DNA from 4 places in the Citrobacter sp. LST-B2 genome. Region 1 is predicted to be linked to each of the others. Evidence: predicted binding sites of a transcription regulator. Region 1 holds the regulator's gene; each other region holds the start of a gene.
The links. Region 1 encodes Fur, which represses iron uptake genes when iron is present. Its sites were predicted from a motif close to ATAATAATGAGAACNACTATCAA; they were not measured.

Region 1 (5,663 bases):
TCTGCGCTGCGGTAATAGGCGTTCACGAGGGCTTTACCGCCGCCCATGAAGAAGGCATTGGTACGCGCCACGTGCAGCGCGCCAGAGAGCGGAGGCTGAAAATTAACGCCGTGCTGACGCATCCAGTCGCGACACTGGGAAGAGGTCCGGATCACCAGTCGCGCCAACGCTTCATTGGTATTGCCTTCGGTGACACGCCAGAGATCCTGCCAGAACTCCTCTTCGGGATAACTCTCGACCAGCACATCCTGTGGCGCATCGTGCATACAGCGTAAATTGCGCGTGTGTTGGGAATTCCCGCCGCGCCATTCCCGGGGCGCAGCCTCTAACAGCAGCACGGAAGCTCCTGCCTCACGGGCGGTTAAGGCGGCACATAACGCGGCATTACCACCGCCAATCACCAGTACATCAACCATCGTCTACTCCATTACCATTTAACTATTTGTTAAATTTGTAATTGAAATGTATACGTGCTGATTGTATGGGCGCTATGACGAATAGCTAAAGAGGGGTTTAGGGAGCGTAAAGGGTTGCGCCCGGCCAATGACCGGTTTCAACGAGTTCACGCATGACTTTTGTGAGTATTACGCGGGCTGCAAGACCGGCAGGGGTGAGTTCATCGTCCGACAGACTGACCAGAAAATTGGGGCGGCTGAGGACAGGATTATGGACGCCGATCACTCTTAGCGCTTCCCTCTCAAGATGCGAAATGGCTGCACCGGGTTGCAGCGTGGCGCCGAGTCCGCTGCCAACGGCGCGCATCAGTAACGTCAGGCCGTCAATTTCCGTGGCAATATCGACCTTCAGTCCGTGTTCCTGACAGATGGCTTCCAGTCTGCCACGCAGGCCGTGTCCCTGGCTTGGCATGATCAGGGGAATATTCGCCAGTTGAGCAGGCGTTATGGTGTCATCCGGAATATCCACCAGCAGCTCGTGTGTGCCAATCAGAAACAGGCGCTCCTCAAGAACCGGTCTGGCGCTCCAGCGCAGGATCTTCTCTTTTTGAAACACGACCGCCAGATCAATCTGGCGCGTGTTGATCATCCGTTCCAGATTACCCGACAGGCTTTCCACCACGTGCAGGCGAACGTCGGCGTAATGTTCCCGCATGGCATGAATAAACGGTATTCCCAGGATGGAGGCGGTGCTGGGGGCCATGCCGACGCTGACGTGTCCCGAAAGACGCGCCTCGCGAGCGGCCAGGATCGCATCATCGGCGTGGCGTAGCGCCAGTTGTGCCTGCGAGTAAAAGGCCAGACCAGCGTTAGTGGGCGTGACGCCGCGCGTGGTTCGCTGCAACAGGCGGATCGCGAGTTCGTTTTCCAGCCGCGTCATCTGCTGGCTCAGGGCGGACACGCCGATGTCGAGATCGAGCGCCGCGCTGCCCATACTGCCGGTTTCTACAATACGGACAAAGTAACGTAGCTGGCGAAGTTCCATTTCGATTCTCCGGACGAAGCAGGGTAAGATATTTTACATTAAAGCAACATGCAGGCAGAAGAAAGCGCTGAGTAGGGAATGGCAGGCATAAAAAAAGCCAACCGGCAGGTTGGCTTTTCAGAATAATGCAGATTATTTCGCGTCATGCGCGTGTTCGTTTTCGCGGCAATCGCCTTCAGCGCAGTGGCCATAGAGGTAGAGGCTATGGTTCGTCAGACGAATGCCATGCTTCGACGCGATCTCACGCTGGCGCGCTTCAATAGACTCATCGCTAAATTCGATCACTTTGCCGCAATCAAGGCAAATCAGGTGATCGTGATGATGCTGCTGGGTCAGCTCGAAAACGGATTTGCCGCCTTCAAAATTGTGGCGGGTTACGATACCGGCGTCATCAAACTGGTTCAGCACGCGATACACGGTCGCCAGACCAATTTCTTCACCCATGTCGATCAGCCGTTTGTATAAATCTTCCGCACTGACGTGATGGTTATCCGGTCCCTGAAGAACTTCCAGAATCTTTAAACGTGGAAGCGTTACTTTCAGGCCAGCCTTCTTTAATGCGGTATTGTTGTCAGTCATGCGGAATCTGTCCTGTTGCTAAACGATTCACTTCATACAAGAAGTGACAGAAATTGCACTCGGGATAATGCGTTTCATTATAGGACTGCCGTGTCTAAATGAAAACTGCAAGCCTCTGGCAAATGTTAATAAATAGTCGGTATTGCCTGGAAATGAGAGCGCCACCTAAAAACTCCCGCACATTGTACAGGGATGGGCAAGAAAGTTACAAATTTGTAGCAATTATTTTGATTGGTTCTGTCTATTGATGCGGCGCAAACCTTGTCTGCGCCGCCGTACATCAGGCGTTGATGATCTCATCAAGGTGCAATTCTTCAGAGATCTGCTTCACCCATTTTTCCACGCGCTCGGCGGTCAGTTCCGGCTGACGGTCTTCGTCAATCGCCAGACCGACAAAATGGTTATCATCCGCCAGACCTTTGGAGGCTTCAAAATGATAGCCAGCGGTCGGCCAGTGACCCACGATGGTTGCACCGCGCGGCTCAATGATATCGCGGATTGTGCCTAACGCGTCGCAGAAGTATTCTGCATAATCTTCCTGATCGCCACAGCCGAACAGTGCGACCAGTTTGCCGTTAAAATCGATGTCTTCGAGGGTAGGGAAGAAGTCGTCCCAGTCGCACTGCGCTTCACCGTAGTACCAGGTTGGGATGCCAAGCAGCAGAATGTCATAACTTTCGAGATCTTCCTTGCTGCTTTTTGCAATGTCATGCACATCGGCAACGTCTTTACCAAGCTGTTTTTGAATCATTTTTGCGATATTTTCGGTATTCCCGGTGTCGCTGCCGAAAAAGATGCCAGTGATTGCCATGAGTAAAGTAACCTCTTGAAACTTATTGAAATGGTGGTGGCGAATTGCCCACAGATAAGGGCAATCATAGCAGAACAGTCAGGTATGCGGAAATAGCAAACGCATACGAGTGCACTCCATGCTACACGAAAGTGGGAGAGAGGATAATTTCAGGCGAGATCCTGGCCGCGTAGCGTTGCCAGTTGGGCCATCAATATCTCTTCGATCAGTTCACTGCGGCTCATCTCTCGGGATTCCGCCAGCTCATTCAACGCGTCAACAGCTTCTGCGTTGAGTTTGAGTTCGACACGCTTAAGACCGCGAACTTTGTCGCGTTTGAGTTGATTACGCTTATTAATGCGCAGCTGTTCATCGCGTGAAAGCGGATTGGTTTTCGGTCGTCCCGGGCGACGCTCGTGCGCGAACAGATCTAGTGTCGTACGGTCCGTTTGTTCTTTGGCCATGATATTGGTGACTTCGGGGAAACAATCAGCCAGGCCTCTGCCCGGATGGATAGCGCGCCATCATACATCAGCGAATGAGGCGCGCCAACGTTCACACGCGTAATCGCGCACGGACGCTGAGTTTTTAATCAGTTAGCTGTTTCATTAAGATAACGACGGATGGCGCGCAACACCGCCTCCGGTTTTTCGGCATGCACCCAGTGACCGGCCCCGGCAATCACATGCGCACGTGCTTGCGGAAACTGTGCCAGTAAATCGTCGCGATACGCCTCGGTGACGTATGGGGAGTTGCCGCCGGGGATAAACAGCGCCGGATGATTCCAGGCGGGAATTGTCTCCCAGCCGACGATATGCGGATATTGTTCCCACAGTACCGGCACGTTGAAGCGCCACTCGCCGTCAACATACGATTTCAGCAAAAATTGAATCACGCCTTCTTCATTAAGATGTTCGCGCATGACCGCTGCCGCCTGCTGGCGAGTTTTTGCCGCTGATGCCGTCACCGCGTTGATAGCCGCGAAAATTTCGTCGTGGCGGCGGACATGATAGTCCACCGGGGCGATATCGATAGCCACTAAGCGATCGATGCGTTCCGGAGCCAGCGCACTGAGCGCCATCACCGCTTTACCCCCCATCGAGTGGCCAATGAAGGTGGCTTTTTCGAGGTGTTGCGCATCCAGCGTATCCAGCAGATCCTGCGCCATCGCCGGGTAGTTCATCACTGGGTCGCGAGGAGAGAGACCGTGGTTACGCATATCGACCTGGATGATGTCATGGTCGTTCACCAGATCACGAGCAAGCACGCCCAGATTGTCCAGACTGCCAAATAAACCGTGAACCAGTACGATGGGAGAATTATTGTGCAGGTTTTGTGCGGATTGCGCTCGGATATTCAATTTCATGGCAAAGTTCTTTTTTTCGCTCTGTCGGGTTAGGGTATTATGTTGACCATTCTGCCACTGGGCTGCAACCACTTCGGTTTTCTCCGAGTTTTTTGTTCAGCCGGGTTTGACGCTATTCGCTGTTGGGATTTGCTCCTATACTCCCAACGATTTGTATTTCAGATCAGATAAGACACCGCACTGGATTAAGATGAAAACGATTGAAGTTGATGATGAACTCTACAGCTATATTGCCAGCCACACGAAGCATATCGGCGAGAGCGCATCCGAGATTTTACGGCGTATGTTGAAGTTTTCCGCCGCATCACAGCCCGTCACGCCAGTGACAAAAGAGGTTCGCGCTGCGCAACCGGTTGTTGCTGAGGCGAAACCCGTCAATCTTGTCAAAGATAAAGTGCGCGCTATGCGTGAACTGCTTCTGTCCGATGAATATGCGGAACAGAAGAAGGCCGTTAACCGCTTTATGCTGGTGCTGACTACACTCTATACACTGGATCAGCACGCGTTTGCTGAGGCAACCGAATCGTTGCATGGCCGTACGCGTGTCTACTTCGCGGCTGATGAACAGACGCTACTGAAAAACGGTAACCAAACCAAACCAAAACACGTGCCCGGCACGCCGTATTGGGTGATCACCAACACCAACACCGGCCGTAAATGCAGCATGATTGAGCACATCATGCAGTCAATGCAATTCCCGGCGGAATTGATTGAAAAGGTTTGCGGAACAATTTAATCCATGCAGAAAAGGACCAGGCAATGGCAATCCACGACCGTGCAGGTAAACCTGCGCAACAGAGTGATTTGATTAACGTCGCGCAACTGACGTCACAATACTATGTACTGAAGCCCGCAAAAGGAAATGCGGAACACGCGGTGAAGTTCGGCACCTCCGGACACCGTGGCAGTGCAGGCCGTCATAGCTTCAACGAACCCCACATTCTGGCGATTGCGCAGGCTATCGCGGAAGAACGTGCAAAAAATGGTATTACGGGTCCATGCTACGTGGGGAAAGATACCCATGCACTGTCTGAACCGGCGTTTATCTCCGTTCTGGAAGTGCTTGCCGCGAACGGTGTTGATGTGATTGTTCAGGAGAACAACGGTTTTACCCCAACACCCGCTGTGTCAAATGCCATTCTGGTTCACAACAAAAAAGGCGGTCCGCTGGCTGACGGTATTGTGATTACCCCGTCCCACAACCCGCCAGAAGATGGTGGCATTAAATACAACCCGCCTAATGGTGGCCCGGCAGATACCAACGTCACGAAAGTGGTGGAAGATCGGGCGAATGCGCTGCTGGCTGACGATCTGAAAGGCGTGAAGCGCATTTCTCTGGATGCAGCGCTGGCATCCGGTCATGTCAAAGAGCAGGACCTGGTACAGCCGTTCGTTGAGGGGCTGGCAGATATCGTCGATATGGCGGCGATTCAGAAAGCCGGTCTGACGCTGGGTGTGGATCCGCTGGGCGGCTCCGGTATTGAATAC
Region 2 (5,663 bases), 1.1 Mb from region 1:
CTTTCTTGACCCAGACTTCAATATTGATGCTGACGGAAGTGGTTCCGCGCTTCACGCAACGGGCGTAGCAACATACCACATCGCCGACGGCAACCGGACGCAGAAAGCTCATTCCTTCCACGCGGACGGTCACCACGCGACCATGGGCAATCTCTTTGGCCTGAATAGCACCGCCAATATCCATCTGCGACATCAGCCAGCCGCCAAAAATATCACCGTTGGCATTGGTATCGGCAGGCATAGCCAGTGTGCGTAAAACCAGTTCGCCCTGCGGGGCGTGAGTTGTTGTTGTCATTGTAAAACCGACTGTAGAAAAAAATTTCAGGCGCGATGCTACTATGATTTTAGCATGGAGAACAGAGGGGAAACGCCCGCGAGACGGGCGTTTGGGTGATTAGAATGACATCGTTACGCCCGCATAGTAAGCGCGTCCGGGTTCGTTGTAGGTTGAGGCACCATCGTTTTCACGATAGATCCGCTTGTCGAAGAGGTTACTGATCCCGGCATTCAGGCGCAAGTTTTTCGTCATCTGGTAATTAGCGCCGAGTCCGACAACCGCGTAGGCACCTATCTCCTTATCCGACATGGCACCCGTTTCGTTGCGCGTTTCAGCATACTCGCGCGGTTTTTGTCGACCGTACTGCGTCCACTGTAGCTGCGTGGAAAGCTTGTCGTTCACCTGCCAGTCGAGCAGGGTATTAATGGTGTATTTCGGGATCACGGAGAGCGGGTTACCGGTGTCCTTGTTCTCTGATTTGATCATATACGTCGCGTTTGTGCGCCAGCTTAACGTTTCCGGCACCAGCGGAATCACCACGTTACCTTCCAGACCTTCGACAATCGCTTTGCCACCATTTTCCCATTGCAGGATGTTATTTCCGTTGGAGGCGTAACCGATAATATCGGTCCCGGCGACGATTTTATTCTTATAGTCATTACGGAACCAGGTGATTCCCGCATCCCACCCAGCGTAATTAAATTCCAGGCCGATCTCTTTGTTAATACTGATTTCCGGGTCCAGATCCGGATTACCCAGCAGATAACAACTGCCGGTGGCGATAGTATTCGGACACCCGTTGCCGCGCGTGGAGAGCAAATATCCCTCGCTGGACTGATACAGGTTTGGCGCTTTAAAGACGCGCGCAATCCCGGCTTTCAGCTTAAACAGATCGCCCAGTTTCTGCGACATATTCAGACTGGGGCTCCAGTTGCTGCCAAATTCGTCGTGATAGTCAAAACGGATCCCCGGAATAATATCCGTGCCAGGCCGCGCTTCGATATTATCTTCCAGATATATACCGGTGAGCGTGGCGCTATTTTTGGAACTGCGACTGGAGGCGTCACCGGAGACATTGCCAATCTGCACGCCGGATGCGCTGGTGGCCTGCATAGACGCCGGATCGTTGAGTTCGTCACGGTTCCACTCCGCACCCACCGTCAGGGTTTGATCAACCAGCCAGAAGACAGGGATGTTGAGTTCTCCGGAAGAACGATAAGATTCCAGGCGGCTGGTGGCGTATTCGGTGTTATTGATCATCCCTTCCACTTTACCGGTCGAGCCTTCCTGCATTCGGGTGTTATTAGTTTTTTCGTAGTAGACGCCGAATGTAGACTGCCCCCAGTCCCAGATGCCGTTATGCGTCAGCCCCCACGACTGACGATACATCCGGTTGGTTTCATCGCCGTAAAGGGTACTGACCAGCCCGTCAGGACTGACGTTAGCGTTGCTATACTGGGTATCCCCGGCATAGATATTGCCCTGACGACTGTAGCTGTAGTCAAAATCGACAATTTGCTGTGGCGTCAGTTTCCAGGAGAGCAGGGCGTTGATGTCTTTATTGCGCACCCCTTCGCGCCCTGCGGCATAGGATCCATTTTGCCGGGTATTGATATCCGCCGCATCGGCGTCAGTTTTGTTGATGTTGCCATACAAACGCATGGTGAGAACATCGTCAATGAGCGGGCCGCTCAGATTGACGTTCGCTCGCCTGGTGGCACCTTCTTTGCTGTTCTCGGGCTGGTTGGTATAAAGAGACAGCGAGCCATGCCAGTCGTTCGTTGGCCGTTTAGTGATGATATTTACGACGCCACCCGCCGCGCCGGAACCGTAACGTGCCGCTGCCGGGCCACGCAGCACCTCAATACGCTCGACCATCTCTGCCGGTACCCAGTTTGTGTCACCACGGGTATCACGCTCCCCGCGCCAGCTATAGCGCACCGAGTTTCGCGAGGTGACCGGTACGCCGTCAATCAGGATCAGCGTGTTTTCCGGACCCATGCCGCGAATATCAATCTGACGGTTATTTCCCCGACTGCCGCTGGCGCTGTTGCCCGTCAGGTTCACACCGGGCATGGTGCGAATAATATCGGAGAGGTCGTTGACCGGTGGGGATTTTTCAATGTCTTTGGCGGTGATAATAGAAACACCGGGCTGCTGTTTGAGGGCTTCTTCGGCGGTTGCCTGGACGACCATCGTTTCGCCGTCGTTCATGACCTCGTCTGTGGCGAAAGCATTTCCGCTTAATGCTGTGGCAATCAAAAGCGCCAGAGGGCGCGGAAACATTGTTGTTATCAAATTCATCAACTGACATCCCTATTGTTAAAAATGCGATACGGAATATCAATGATAATTATTCTCATTACAATATTGTGAAGGCAATCTCCACAATATCTTCATGATTCATGCAATTTATGACAGGAATGGCAGGGATTGTGCAGAAAGCAAAACCAGGCCGGTTGGCCTGGTTTGATGGATGTTTATGATTTATCTTCTTGCGGGAGATGACGATAGATATAGACGCCACTCAGCAGGGTAAAGATCAGCGTCAACGCGGTGAGGCCGAATACCTTAAAATTCACCCAGATGTTTTGCGGCAGCCAGAAGGCGATGTAGATATTGGCAAGCCCACACAGAATAAAGAAGATGGCCCACGCGAGGTTGAGCTTAGACCAGACCGGCTGTGGTAGCGTCAGTTCTTTACCCAGCATGCGCTGGATCAGCGGCTTTTTCATGATCCACTGGCTAACCAGAAGCGCACCGGCAAACAGGCCGTAAATCACCGTCACTTTCCATTTAATAAACTCATCATTATGGAAGAAGAGGGTTAACCCGCCGAACACGGCCACCAGAACAAAAGTGATCAGCGCCATTTTTTCAACTTTGCGATAGCGAACCCAGCTGTAGATGAGCACGATTGCCGTTGCGACAATGAGCGCCGAGGTGGCCGCATAGATGTCGTACACTTTGTAAAAAACAAAGAAGACAACCAGCGGTAAAAAATCAAGAAACTGCTTCATTCTTCGATTCCGTAATCAAACGCGTCGGGCATTACTGCCGGCGACGCAGACAGGGTTATTGGCGAATCAACATATACAGACGGAACAGGTAGATGAGCAATATGGCGGAGATCAGATTGCTCAACGTATTCGCGATAACGGCGCCAACGTTAGGGTCAAACGCAGCAAAGCTGGAGGCAAACAGCAACAGTAGCGTTTTTGCCAGCAGCCAGCCCATCACCGCCGGGGCGACCAGTCGCATATTAGACCACGCCAGACGCATACTGTTGCGCATTGCGGCGAATACACCCATTTTATCCTGAACCAGCATAATCGGCGCAAGCGCCAGCAGGATTGCCAACAGGATGCCTGGTACCACGACCAGCATAATCCCGAGCTGTACCAGCAGGGTCGTCAGTAAAATCAGGATGAACAGACGCGGCAGGATCGGCGCACTGGCACCGATCGCGCGCAGGGCGCTGACGCGATGACCGGCTGAAATTAACTGAATCATCAGCAGAACGCCACCGGCCAGGACGGCATTACCAATCAGTCCTGAAAAGGTAGACGCTGCCGAGGCGCGCAACAGGATCTGCTGCTGCTCCGGCGTCATGTTTTGCACCAGTTCGAACAAGCCTACGCTTCCTTCAAGATGATCCCCTTCACTCAGTTGCGCAATCTGCGCATCGCTGGGTGAGAAGGCATGCCCTAATACCACCGTGATGAACGCGCACAGCAGCGAGATCAGCAGGATGGTTAAAAATTGATTACGGAAAAAATTCCCGGTGTCACGGTATACAGATTTCGCCGTGATAGACATGCACTCTCCTTGAGTTCTGCAGGTGTTGTTAAGCATGCAATTGTACCCTGGATAACTGCGCAGTGGCAGCATCAAGGGGTGTATGGAAAAGCATATCTTTGTAAAGCCAGAGTAATTTGCTCAACAAATCTACGGGGAGTCAGTTTTAACAAACGCAAAAAACGCAAGAAATGCATTCATCATGGAAATATTAAAAATTGATCTGATTCCAATAATTGTATTTTCAATACCACTTCTACTTTAATCTGGATCAACAAACATTGAATTTGATAGTCGAATGTGACCCTGGAGAGATCACTTATTACTCCAATGTAGGTATATTTGTAACGTATTTATAACCATAACGATGGAGCGGATATGAAAAAATTAACAGTGGCGGCGTTGGCAGTATGTACACTTCTCTCTGGCAGCGTTTACGCGCATGAAGCTGGCGAGTTCTTTATTCGTGCCGGTTCGGCGACGGTAAGACCGACGGAAGGTGCGGATGGAACGTTAGGCCATTTAGGCGGCTTTAATGTCAGTAACAACACGCAGTTAGGTTTGACATTCACTTATATGGCGACCGATAACATCGGTGTTGAACTGCTGGCGGCAACGCCATTCCGCCATAAAGTAGGCACGCAGGCGACCGGTGATATCGCCACCGTTCATCACCTGCCGCCAACCCTGATGGCGCAGTGGTATTTCGGTGATTCCAGCAGCAAACTGCGTCCTTATGTTGGCGCAGGCGTTAACTACACCACCTTTTTCGACACGAAATTCAATGATGATGGTCAGAATGCAGGGCTGTCCGATCTTAGTCTGAAAGACTCGTGGGGTGTGGCAGGGCAAGTCGGTCTGGATTATCTCATCAACCGCGACTGGCTGATCAACATGTCAGTGTGGTACATGGATATTGATACCGAAGCCAAATATAAATCTAACGGCGCCGTACTGCCGGAAGGTCGTTACAACGACAACATCCGCCTCGATCCGTGGGTATTTATGTTCTCTGCCGGTTACCGTTTCTGATTGGCCTAAAAAAGACCCCGTATTTACGGGGTCAACAGGGACATGACACACACGGTTTTATCGCTATATCTGCTTATGCTTTGTCCTTTGGTTCGCCATCACCCAGCTCAGCGCCGGTTAATGGGTTTGCGTTCGGATCGGACTGGGTCCTTTTCGCCATGGCTTTGACCATCGCCTGTTGCTCTTTGGTCAGTTTGACGGTCGCCAGGCCATCTCCGCCATCCACGGCAGGCTGCGGATCGGCAACATAATCGAAATAGTCATCGCTGTTCCAGCTTCCACGCGGATCGTCGCCTTGCGACATGTTGTAATACACATTCGTGTATTGCTCGACCGGCGGCAATTTGCCCGGCGGAAAATTATTACGAATAGAGTAGAGCGCCTTTTCAAAGGAGAGCTGGTGTGCCGCTTCGCGCGTCATCAAAAATGCCAGTGCATCCTTAACACCGGGATCGTCCGTTACGTTGATCAGGCGTTCGTAGATGATTTTAGCGCGTGCTTCAGCTGCGATATTGGAGCGTAAATCGGCTGTCACTTCGCCAATCGTATCGATATA
Region 3 (5,663 bases), 770 kb from region 1:
ATCCTGCAATTGCAGGAACTGCTGATGGACATTGGCGAAGACGAACACTTTCAGCCGTCGATGGCGGCAAGTGGGATCAACTCCGCCACGCTCTCAGAAGAGATCCTCTGCGCGGCGGAACGTCTGCTCGACGTCATGGAGCGACCGCTGGACGCACGGATCCTCGGTAAACAGATTATCCGTGAAATCCTCTATCACGTTCTGACCGGGCCACGCGGCGGCGCGCTGCTGGCGCTGGTGAGTCGCCAGACCCATTTCAGCCTGATTAGCCGTGTGCTCAAACGCATTGAAAATAAGTACACCGAAAACCTCAACGTCGAACAACTGGCGGCCGAAGCCAATATGAGCGTTTCTGCGTTCCATCATAATTTTAAGTCAGTGACCAGCACATCGCCGTTGCAGTATCTGAAAACCTATCGGTTACATAAAGCGCGGATGATGATAATTCACGACGGCATGAAGGCCAGCGCGGCGGCAATGCGGGTGGGTTATGAAAGCGCGTCGCAGTTTAGTCGTGAATTTAAGCGCTATTTCGGGGTGACGCCGGGGGAAGATGCGGCGCGGATCCGCACTATGCAGGGGAGTTAACGTTATTGTGAGTCAGCCGGATGAACGACGTGTCATCCGGCTGGATTCAGGTCAGGCGCTGCAGTATTTCTTCTTAATCACTACCACCACCGTGCCGATCAACCCCGCCGCCAGCAGAAAAATGGGCAGGATCATCAGGAAGGTCATGACCTGATCTTCATGGCGCTTCACAAACGGGATCATGCTAAGTGCGTAGCCAAAGCTGGTGACCACGCCGACCCACAGCAGCCCGCTCAGCCAGTTGAAAAACTGGAAGCGACGGTTAGAGAGCCCGGAAATCCCCGCCATGGTTGGCAGTAGCGTGCGCACGAACGCCAGAAAACGGCCTGCCAACAGCGCCAGCAGACCGTGACGGTCAAACATGCAGGTCGCGCGCTGGTGGTATTTCGCCGGAAGTTGCGCCAGCCAGCCTTTTACCGTTCGCGTATTGCCCAGCCAGCGTCCCTGAATATAACTGAGCCAACAGCCGAGGCTGGCCGCTGTCGTCAGGATCAGCAGGGTAGGAACAAAGCTCATGACGCCTTGCGCGACCAATGCGCCTGCTAAGAGCAGCAGACTATCGCCGGGCAAAAATGAGGCCGGTAACAGGCCATTCTCTAAAAACAGCGTGGCAAACATCACAAAGTAGACGACGCTAACAACATGTGGGTCCGCCAGCGCGGCAAAATCATGTTGCCAGAGCGCAGCGATAATATCTTGAATGACAGCCATGGACTTTCCTGTGGAACAGCGTTTACGCCTTAATAATCCTATTGTACTCCTGAACGGACCCGGATGACTTGATCCCGGGCGCAACAAATGCAGACAATTTCGTTCGACGTGTCTGCATAGATGTCCATTGGCGTCAATTTTACACGAGGCGGGAAAATCCGGCGGCTAAATCTGCAATCAGATCGTCAACATTCTCTAAACCAATGTGGAGACGAATCAGTGTGCCGCTGAAATCCACACCCCCTTCCGGGCGAATTTCTGCAATCTGTTCAGGCTGATTGGCCAGAATCAGCGACTCAAAACCGCCCCACGAATAGGCCATGCTGAAGAGGCTGAAGTGATCCAGATAAGCGGACAGCTCGTCATTATTGAGCTTTTTATTCAGCACAAACGAGAACAAGCCGCTGCTCCCCGTAAAGTCACGTTTCCAGAATTCGTGTCCTTTACTGCCTGGTAACGCCGGATGATTGACCCGCGCGACCTGCGGATGGGCTGCCAGCCATTCGGCAATTTTCAGACTGCTTTCATGATGCTGGCGCAGACGCACGCCCAGGGTGCGCAGCCCGCGGCTGGTCATATAGGCCGTATCGGCATCGACCATTTGTCCCATCAAATAGGCATTCTCGCGCAGTTGATCCCAACAGCGGGCGTTCGAAACGGCGGTGCCGACCATGGCATCCGAGTGACCAATCAGGTACTTGGTCCCGGCCTGAATCGAAATATCAACGCCGAAGTCGAGGGCTTTAAACAATATGCCCGCCGCCCAGGTGTTATCGATCATAATGATGGCGTCCGGCACAACGCGTCTGACAGCGGCGACAATTGCCGGGACGTCGTGGACTTCCATGGTCACGGAACCCGGAGACTCGAGGAAAACGACTTTGGTGTTGGGCTGAAGATGCTTAACTATGTCAGCGCCAATCAGCGGATCGAACCAGCCAGTGGTCACACCCAGTTTGCCGAGGATTTTGGTGCAGAAATCCTGGCTAGGCTCATAGGCCGTATTGGTCATCAGCACGTGATCGCCCTGTTCGACAAAAGCCAGAATCGTATTGGCGACGGCCGCCGCGCCGCAGGGGAAGAGCGCACAGCCAGCGCCGCCTTCGAGTTCACACATCGCTTCCTGCAGCGAGAAATGGGTTAATGTGCCGCGGCGCCCGTAAAAAAGTTCGCCGTTGGCGCGGTTGCGGGTGGCGTGCTTTTTGGCTTCGACCGTTTCAAAAACCAGCGAAGAAGCGCGCTGAATCACACTATTCACTGAGCCCAGCGTGTATTTTTTACTGCGCCCTGCGCCGACCAGTCGGGTGTCCAGTTGTTTATCTGCCATGTTGGGGTTCCTGTTTTTATACGTCTGGACGTCTAAACTATCACGAATGGAAAAATGCGCATCCCCAGGAACGGGATAAAGCACAATATTTTATCAAAATCGCCTCCCGTGACGTTTTACTGCGTAAGCGCAAGGAAAAGAAACCAAAGGTGCGGCACTATGTAAATAGTAATGAGAACGACTATCAATTCGACGTCGTTTTGATATTATTACGCTCAGAATTTGTGATTTGCGTCCTGGAGATACAGAGTGGGTAATAATTTGATGCAGACGGATCTTTCCGTCTGGGGTATGTATCAGCACGCCGATATCGTGGTTAAGTGCGTGATGATTGGTCTGATTCTGGCGTCAGTGGTCACCTGGGCTATCTTCTTCAGTAAGAGCGTTGAGTTCTTCTCCCTGAAGCGTCGGCTTAAACGCGAACAGCAGCTGTTGGCGGACGCCCGCTCTCTGGATCAGGCAAGCGATATCGCAGCAAACTTTGGCGCCAAAAGCTTAAGCACCCAATTGCTCAATGAAGCGCAGAACGAACTGGAACTGTCTCAGGGCAGTGAAGACAACGAAGGCATTAAAGAGCGTACTGGTTTTCGTCTGGAGCGTCGCGTTGCGGCAGCGGGACGTCAGATGGGGCGCGGAAATGGCTACCTGGCGACCATCGGGGCGATTTCGCCATTTGTCGGTCTCTTCGGTACGGTCTGGGGTATCATGAACAGTTTCATCGGGATTGCACAAACGCAGACCACTAACCTCGCCGTCGTCGCCCCCGGTATTGCTGAAGCGCTGCTGGCGACAGCCATCGGTCTGGTTGCGGCCATTCCTGCGGTGGTTATCTATAACATCTTTGCCCGTCAGATTGGCGGTCTTAAAGCGATGCTGGGCGATGTAGCGGCACAGGTGCTGTTACTGCAAAGCCGCGACCTGGATCTGGATGCAAGCGCATCTGCCCGTCCGGTGCGTACCGCGCAGAAATTACGTGTAGGGTAAGGCTTCATGGCAATGCGTCTTAATGAAAATCTGGACGATAACGGTGAAATGCATGAAATCAACGTGACGCCGTTTATCGACGTTATGCTGGTACTGCTGATCATCTTTATGGTGGCTGCGCCGCTGGCGACAGTGGATGTGAAGGTCAATCTGCCCGCGTCCTCCAGTACGCCGCAACCGCGTCCGGAAAAACCGGTTTATCTGTCGGTCAAAGCGGACAACAGCATGTTCATTGGTAACGATCCGGTGACGGACGAGACCATGGTGGCAGAACTGAACGCGCTGACCGAAGGGAAGAAAGACACCACGATCTTCTTCCGTGCGGATAAAACCGTCGACTATGAAACCCTGATGAAGGTGATGGACACGCTGCATCAGGCTGGTTATCTGAAGATCGGTCTGGTCGGCGAAGAGGTCGCGAAAGCGAAATAATCGTTGTCGCCATGGGCACAATGAAAGAAAGGCCGGGTACGGCGTTATCGCTACCCGGCTTTTTTATTGCCCATCGCGCCGGGTTTGCACCTGACGTTCATTGAGCGCAACGGTAGTGATGGTAATCGTGCGGGTGTTTCCTTCGGCCAGTTTGCGCGTCAGTCGCAGCGTGGCGGTCTCACGAGCCAGCAAATGCTGCCAGGTGCTCTCCAGTCGCGCCATGATTTTGTCACCCAGCGCCGGGTTCTGTTTGATAATGGCGTTGATCGCCGCGCCATAAATCTCTTCCTTCACCTGAAGCGCGTATATTTCCCGCCGGTTTTGCCATTTCAGACGAACCAGCGCCGCAGGAATAGAAGTCACTTCTTGCGCCACGCTTTCGAGGACCGCATTTTTATTGGCGATGAGTGCGGCAAGATTCTGCTTTAAGATAAATTGATCGCTTTTATTCTCATCTAAAGCCAAATAGACATTGTTATCTTCAACATCTTTAATCATTGTTCGTCGTCCAGAGAATAGAAAAGGGGTGAGTCTTTCTCCCGGGTAATTAAGTTAAGCCAAATTTCGTTGCCGTTTTCATTTATATGCGTGGTCATTTCAGTGATTATTTTACTTAAGGTCTGGGCATCGATATCGCCTTCAGCCTGTAACGCATTAATAACCCGAGCGAAAGTCTCAATTTTCGCTACCCGCTCAAGACGCTCTTTAAAATGACGGTCACGTTCTTCGAGTAGGATATTTTTAGATTGCCCGGTGGCGGTTGTGCTAATTAAGATATCGGCCTCATAATCACTGAGGGTTGTTTTTCCCTGAGTAAAATTATCATTATTTTCTACTGTTTCTTCCGTCTGACCTGACGCTGACAGATGAAAACGCGGTGGGACAAGGTGCTCAGGCAGCATGTCACAATATCCTTTAATATCAAATGTATAGTTATTTTTATTTGGCAGGTCGCGTTGACAATAACATGGGGTAATTTTAGAATCAAAAAAAATGGAGTCATTCTATGAACAGTATTTTTTATTCTGTCATTACCTTGCTATTGTTGACCGGCGGCGTGCTTTTATTAATGCGCGAGTTTAATAAACCGCGCAACGCTGAAGAACTGCCCTCTGAGACTCAATCAATACCGCTGACTAAAGAAGAGGGGGAGGACCATTTCTCCGCGCTGATGAATGCTATTACACCGGTATGGTACTGGCGCGTCAATCACGAATATATTGATTTCCTTCACGCAACAATAAAACGCATGACGATGGCGCAATTGAATGACACGCCAGGACTGTTTGACGCCCAGCGACGCTGCAGCGATCTCAATTCAGCGGTGTATAAATACTACGACACGATAAAAAAACGCTGTCTCAACGGCGAAAAAGTTCCCCATTCCGATCTCGATGTGCTGAACTTACGCCAGTGCTTCCGGGAGTTTAGCGTCGAGGCGTATCCATCGCTGGTGGCGCTGGTGTGGCCCGAGTATCAGCGCCCGTGGATCAATCCCGACGAAGTTTAAGGAGGATGTTGATCTGATGTTGCGCAATTGGGATATACTGTCGCCCGGTTTTTGCAACATCACAGGAATTTATGGAACGCTTTCTCGAAAACGTTATGTATGCGTCTCGCT
Region 4 (5,663 bases), 570 kb from region 1:
ACTGACCCAGACGATGGTGACCAGCGCGGATGCGGGCGGCCTGCACACTAAAGACGGTGAATATATTGAAGCCGATCTGATGGTCTGGGCGGCGGGCATCAAAGCGCCGGACTTTATGAAAGAGATTGGCGGTCTGGAGACCAACCGGATTAACCAACTGGTGGTCGAACCGACGCTGCAAACCACCCGCGATCCTGATGTTTACGCGATTGGCGACTGTGCTTCCTGTGCGCGTCCGGAAGGGGGCTTTGTGCCGCCACGTGCTCAGGCTGCGCATCAGATGGCGACCTGTGCGATGAACAATATTCTGGCGCAGATGAACGGTAAGCCGCTGAAAGCATATCAGTACAAAGACCACGGCTCGCTGGTGTCGCTCTCCAACTTCTCGACCGTCGGCAGTCTGATGGGCAATCTGACCAAAGGGTCGATGATGGTGGAAGGGCGTATTGCTCGTTTCGTCTACATCTCACTGTACCGTATGCACCAGATCGCACTGCACGGCTATTTTAAAACCGGTCTGATGATGCTGGTGGGCAGCATTAACCGTGTGATCCGCCCGCGTCTGAAACTGCATTAATCCCGCCTGACTCAGCATCGCCCGTGGGCGGTGCTGAGTGCCTTCTCCGTTCTGCCTCTTCCTTCAGAGTTCTCTGAATCATCCTGTTTTAACGACGACCAACGATATTTTCATCCGCAGTCTGATGGGCTTCTTATTGCATTGGTTGCAAAATTGTAACCAATAGCAAAGAAGGAGGATCTCCCGTGAATAAATCGATGTTGGCGGGTATAGGGATTGGCGTAGCTGCTGCGCTGGGTGTGGCGGCGGTTGCCAGTCTTAACGTGTTTGATCGTGGCCCACAGTATGCTCAGGTGGTTTCTGCAACACCTATCAAAGAGACGATTAAGACGCCGCGGCAGGAGTGTCGCAACGTGACGGTGACGCATCGCAAGCCTGTCCAGGATGAGAACCGCATTACCGGTTCAGTGCTGGGCGCGGTTGCCGGTGGCGTGATTGGTCATCAGTTCGGCGGCGGACGAGGTAAGGATGTGGCAACGGTGGTCGGGGCGTTGGGGGGCGGTTACGCCGGTAACCAGATCCAGGGCTCGATGCAGGAAAACGACACCTATACGTCCACGCAGCAGCGCTGCAAAACCGTCTATGACAAGTCGGAAAAAATGCTCGGTTACGATGTCACCTATAAGATTGGCGACCAGCAGGGCAAGATTCGCATGGATAAAGATCCCGGCACACAGATCCCGCTGGATAATAACGGCCAGCTGATTCTGAATAACAACGCGTAAAAAAGCGGTACTCTGTAAGTTAGCCCCTCATTCGCTCAGGCTGAGGGGCTTTTTTTATCAGAAAGTTAAGGCGTAGTTCAGACCAAAGGTGCGACCCCGGCCCTTATATTCGTACAGCGATGGACTGCCATAGGTTGGGCTGTACAGCAATGGCGCGCGCTGTCCCCACAGGGTGGTGTAATCTTCATCCAGCAGGTTTTCAATGCTGAAGGTCAGTTTGCCCAGCGGGAGTTGATAGCTGCCAATAAAGTCCACGGTGTTATAGCCATCCAGCTTGTTGCCGCTGGCATCGGTGAGATCAAACGACTGTTGGGTCTGAACCCGCAGCGACCACGGCTCGGGCGCCCAGCCGACCCAGGCGGTGGCTTTGGACGGCGACGCGAGCGTTACGTCCCATTTTTCCCATTTCCCGTTCTTTTTCACTTCAGATTTCAGGACGTTAAAGTTCGCACCGAGACTCCAGTCAGTGTCAGGGATGAAGTAATCCGCCGCGCCTTCCACGCCGTAAATCCGGCGATCGTCAGGTTCCACGCGGATCGTCATATCGCTACGGTTAATCACAATCGACTTATCGGACGTCGAATAGTACGCCGCCAGCTGGGTACGCAGATTATCGCCGGTATAACGCCAGCCCAGCTCATACGAATTGACCTTGATCCCTTCGAGACGCGAATCCGCCACGTTCACGCTGCGCTGGAGCTGGTAATGATCGCCCACCAACTGGTAAGTGCCGTTGCCGTAGTATTTCCCGGGATCCGGTAGCTCAACGCCCTGGGAGAAGTTAAACCAAGTCTGCTGGCGTTCGGTGAGATGCGCCAACAGCCCGGCATTGAACAAGAAGTTGTCGTAATCGGTTTTGCCGCCAGGGATGACATCGGCAGAACTTGCTAAACCGTTGGCAATCCCCTGTTGCTGCGCGTAACCCACGAAATCATCAACGCGGTTTTCTGTCCATTGATAGCGCACACCACCGCTCAGAGTGAAGATGTCGTTAATGTCGTAACTGCTTTGCAGGAACGGAGCGAAGTTGGTGATGCTGTATCCGGGATAACGTCCGGTCGTGTAGGCCGTGCGATTGTCCATCCCGCCTGACGGCACAGACCAGGCCAGATCGAAGAACTTCTGGTTGGAGTCGAAGGTTTCATGATCCGCATCGACGCCCCACGTCAGCTCCCAGTTGTCCATCAACTGACTGTTGAGAGTGATTTTGGCTCCGAACTGGTCGGTATCCTGCTGCGACGCCGAGAAGCTGGTCACTTGACCTTTGCTGAGCGTCGGGAAGGGGTAGAACTTTAGCGACTCGTCGCGGTAATAGATTTGGCTGACCAGATTCTGGCCGAAGAAGTCAGCGTCAGAGTATTGCAGGCTGATCAGATGGCGCTCCGTCCCCGGAATACGGTCTGAACTCAGTCCGCTGCGTGTGCTGGCGGTGCCGCTACCGGTAACGGCGGACATGTTTTCGCCCAGGTATAACCCGTAATCTTCATCGCCCTGACTCTTATAGTACTGGGTGACCAACTGTATCTGGCGGTTGTCATCGATATCGAGGGTGCCGGTCCCCATTACGTCCAGACGATCGGAGTGCTGCAGGCCGGTTTGCGTGTTGTCGAGCATCAGGGCATCACCGTTACCGTCGTACCAGCCGCCAAAGCGCTGATAGGCTACGGACAGTCGACCAGACGCGCGATCCGTTCCACCGCTGACCGCGGCGGCAACGCGCTCGTCGTGATCGTTGCTGTTGTTAAAACCCGATTTGCTGCCCAGTTCAAGGTCAACCTGGCGGTCCGGCTGGCCTTTTTTGGTCACAACGTTGATTAAGCCGCCGGTACTGCCGCCGCCATATAGCGAGGTTGCGCCTGAAATGACCTCAATGTGGGCGATGTTAAAGGGATCGATAGAATCCAGCTGACGACTGTCGGTACGTGAAGAATTCAGGCGTACGCCGTCGATCAGCACGACAATCGCACGACCACGCATGTTCATTCCGTAGTTGGTACGTCCCTGGCTGCTGACATCGATGCCCGGAATCAGTTGCGCCAGCACGTCTTTGAACTCTTTGCCGCCCTGAACCTGTTGTTCAATCTCCTGGCCTTCAATGACCCAGGTGGTCTGTGCCATCTCGGCGACGGTTTTCTGGCTACGGTTAGCGCTGACGATGAGGTTTTCTTCTTCTGTTTGCGCCGCCGCAGCGGGCAGAGTCAAGGCTAACAGGACAGGGTTGAGAACCCAAAGACGCTTATTCATTCGCATTCCTTTCTGAAAATATCTGTGCAGGTGAAGGTTTTCACCGGTCGTAGCCGGCTGTTACATTGTGAAACAGATACAAAATCAAATGCGAATATTGCTGATAATAATTGTTATTATCAATGTTTTTTTACAAAAAAGTGAACCTAACTCAGTGATAACATTAGTTATTATGCGGGAATCATGGTGTGGAAGGACCGGGAAATGACGTTTCCCGGTCAACAAAGCGATCAGGTCTTCAGCAGTTCAGGCCACAGGCGTAGGGTAGTGTGGGTGATTTGCTGCAGCTTGTCGAAACTGGCGCCTTCCCGGGCGCTGATGGACATCCCCTGCAAAATGCAGCTCAGATACTCGGCAAGATATTGCACATTGCAGTGCACCGGGATCTCGCCGCGTTCCTGCCGTTGACGAAGAAATTGCGTCAGGGTTTGTTCCTGCATGGCGTGACGTGATTTCACCGTATGCGCAATATCGCGTGACGCGGCGGCAAGCGTCGCGGAGGTATTAATCATAAAGCAGCCAGCGGGGGTGTCTTTGCTGGTGAAACAGGTTGCCACTGCGGTGAAGTAATCCTCCAGTGCCGCTTCAACGCTTTTCTCTTCGCAGAATAACTGCGCTTCATGTTTTGCCGCGAAGCGGGCGATGTATCTGTCCAGCACCGCGCGGAACAGACCCTCTTTATTGGTGAATTCCGCATACAGCGTTGGCGCTTTCGCACCCGTCGCTTCAACAAGGTCAGAAAGCGATGTTGCTTCATAACCGTGCTGCCAGAAGAGTGTCATGGCCTTATCAAGCGCGGCTTCCCTGTCGAACACTTTTGGTCGGCCACGGCTTTTTTTAACACAACCTGTCGATTCAGTTGTCATGATGCCGTTGTACCTTAATGGGCTTAGTGAGCAACCATTATAAAAATAAACCCGCACAGGCTCCAGCGCATTCGTGAGAAAAAGTTTTTCTGCTTAGTTGTATGAAAGATAAGTGCTTTTGTTTTTATATAACGATCGTTATAAAAAATGAGTTGACGTGTGACCTGGATCACATCTATCATTTATCTATCGATCGTTAAGTAAATGCTTACGACGCCCAATCATCTGCAAAAGGTCACTATTATGAAAAACGTAAAAACCCTCATCGCTGCTGCTGTTCTGAGTTCACTGTCATTCGCAAGCTTCGCGGCTGTAGAAGTTCAGTCCACGCCTGCCGGTCAGCAAAAAGTCGGCACCATCTCTGCAAATGCAGGGACTAACCTGAGTTCATTGCAGGACGAACTGGCGCAGAAAGCGGATGCCATGGGGGCGAAATCATTCCGCATTACTTCTGTGACGGGTCCAAACAACCTGCACGGTACCGCGGTAATTTATAAATAAGCATTAACCCTCATTGATGCCTGCTGCTGCAAAATAACGTGATAAAAAAAGCCCCGCTGATTGTATTTCAGCGGGGCTTTTTCATGTCCGGAATCGTTACATCGACTGCTGATCCACCTCGCGATGGCGTCGGACATCGACCGGCATCCCGGAGCGAACGTCCATCACATGCTGCATCACCGCCGCGTCCGTCTGTGCGGAATCTTTAAACGATTGCAGAGTGCTGTTCAATACGATAGGCAGAACCTGCGGGTCATCATCTATATTTTTCGACAGCGGCTGGTGGACTTCGACCAGCCGCGTCCCGTCCGGCTCAACCGAGGCTTTGATCGGGGTATTGATGATATTCACTTTGGTGCCCGGTGTAACCTGTCTGAACAGGGTCTCAATATCGCCATCACGCAGGCGGATACAGCCAGAACTGACGCGCATGCCGATACCGAAATCAGCGTTGGTGCCATGCAGCAGATAGACGCCACCATACGCCGCTAAGCGAATGGCATGGTGTCCCATCGGGTTATCCGGTCCGGCAGGCACCACCGCCGGAAGGATAATTCCTTGCGCTTTATAGCGGGCACGGATATTCGCCGTCGGCGTCCAGGTTGGGTTGGCGCGCTTGTCGGAGACGGTCGTGACCATCGTTGGAGTCAGGGTATCACCGCCCAACTGGCCAATGCCGATAGGGTAGACGGTGACCGAATTTTTCCCCGGATGGTAGTAGTAGAGACGCAGTTCAGCCAGATTGATAAC

Region 2: a site for Fur is predicted at 2,624-2,646, ahead of ACQ0PY_RS12880 (TonB-dependent siderophore receptor). Genes of this name have one in related genera too.
Region 3: a site for Fur is predicted at 2,792-2,814, ahead of exbB (tol-pal system-associated acyl-CoA thioesterase). Genes of this name have one in related genera too.
Region 4: a site for Fur is predicted at 3,647-3,669, ahead of ACQ0PY_RS10190 (TonB-dependent siderophore receptor). Genes of this name have one in related genera too.

The regions. Positions count from the first base shown of each region.
Region 1 covers NZ_CP192598.1:1,561,134-1,566,796, forward strand. Annotated here, with positions in the region: gene tcuA (FAD-dependent tricarballylate dehydrogenase TcuA) at 1-416, opposite strand, end outside; gene tcuR (tricarballylate utilization LysR family transcriptional regulator TcuR) at 514-1,440, opposite strand; gene fur (ferric iron uptake transcriptional regulator) at 1,573-2,019, opposite strand; gene fldA (flavodoxin FldA) at 2,300-2,830, opposite strand; gene ybfE (LexA regulated protein) at 2,980-3,273, opposite strand; gene ybfF (esterase) at 3,402-4,175, opposite strand; gene seqA (replication initiation negative regulator SeqA) at 4,366-4,911, shown strand; gene pgm (phosphoglucomutase (alpha-D-glucose-1,6-bisphosphate-dependent)) at 4,935-5,663, shown strand, end outside.
Region 2 covers NZ_CP192598.1:2,682,800-2,688,462, reverse strand. Annotated here, with positions in the region: gene yciA (acyl-CoA thioester hydrolase YciA) at 1-295, opposite strand, end outside; gene ACQ0PY_RS12880 (TonB-dependent siderophore receptor) at 395-2,581, opposite strand; gene ACQ0PY_RS12875 (septation protein A) at 2,758-3,297, opposite strand; gene ACQ0PY_RS12870 (YciC family protein) at 3,353-4,096, opposite strand; partial or broken gene ACQ0PY_RS12865 (YkgJ family cysteine cluster protein) at 4,125-4,202, opposite strand; gene ompW (outer membrane protein OmpW) at 4,454-5,107, shown strand; gene ACQ0PY_RS12855 (manganese catalase family protein) at 5,181-5,663, opposite strand, start outside.
Region 3 covers NZ_CP192598.1:786,333-791,995, forward strand. Annotated here, with positions in the region: gene ACQ0PY_RS03860 (AraC family transcriptional regulator) at 1-588, shown strand, start outside; gene yghB (DedA family general envelope maintenance protein YghB) at 640-1,299, opposite strand; gene metC (cystathionine beta-lyase) at 1,439-2,626, opposite strand; gene exbB (tol-pal system-associated acyl-CoA thioesterase) at 2,876-3,610, shown strand; gene exbD (TonB system transport protein ExbD) at 3,617-4,042, shown strand; gene ACQ0PY_RS03885 (hypothetical protein) at 4,106-4,537, opposite strand; gene ACQ0PY_RS03890 (hypothetical protein) at 4,537-4,944, opposite strand; gene ACQ0PY_RS03895 (ESA_00282 family adhesion-associated protein) at 5,049-5,552, shown strand; gene ACQ0PY_RS03900 (TIGR00645 family protein) at 5,624-5,663, shown strand, end outside.
Region 4 covers NZ_CP192598.1:2,130,326-2,135,988, forward strand. Annotated here, with positions in the region: gene ndh (NADH-quinone dehydrogenase) at 1-577, shown strand, start outside; gene ACQ0PY_RS10185 (glycine zipper 2TM domain-containing protein) at 763-1,302, shown strand; gene ACQ0PY_RS10190 (TonB-dependent siderophore receptor) at 1,360-3,546, opposite strand; gene comR (TetR family copper-responsive transcriptional repressor ComR) at 3,777-4,412, opposite strand; gene bhsA (multiple stress resistance protein BhsA) at 4,656-4,913, shown strand; gene ldtC (L,D-transpeptidase LdtC) at 5,010-5,663, opposite strand, start outside.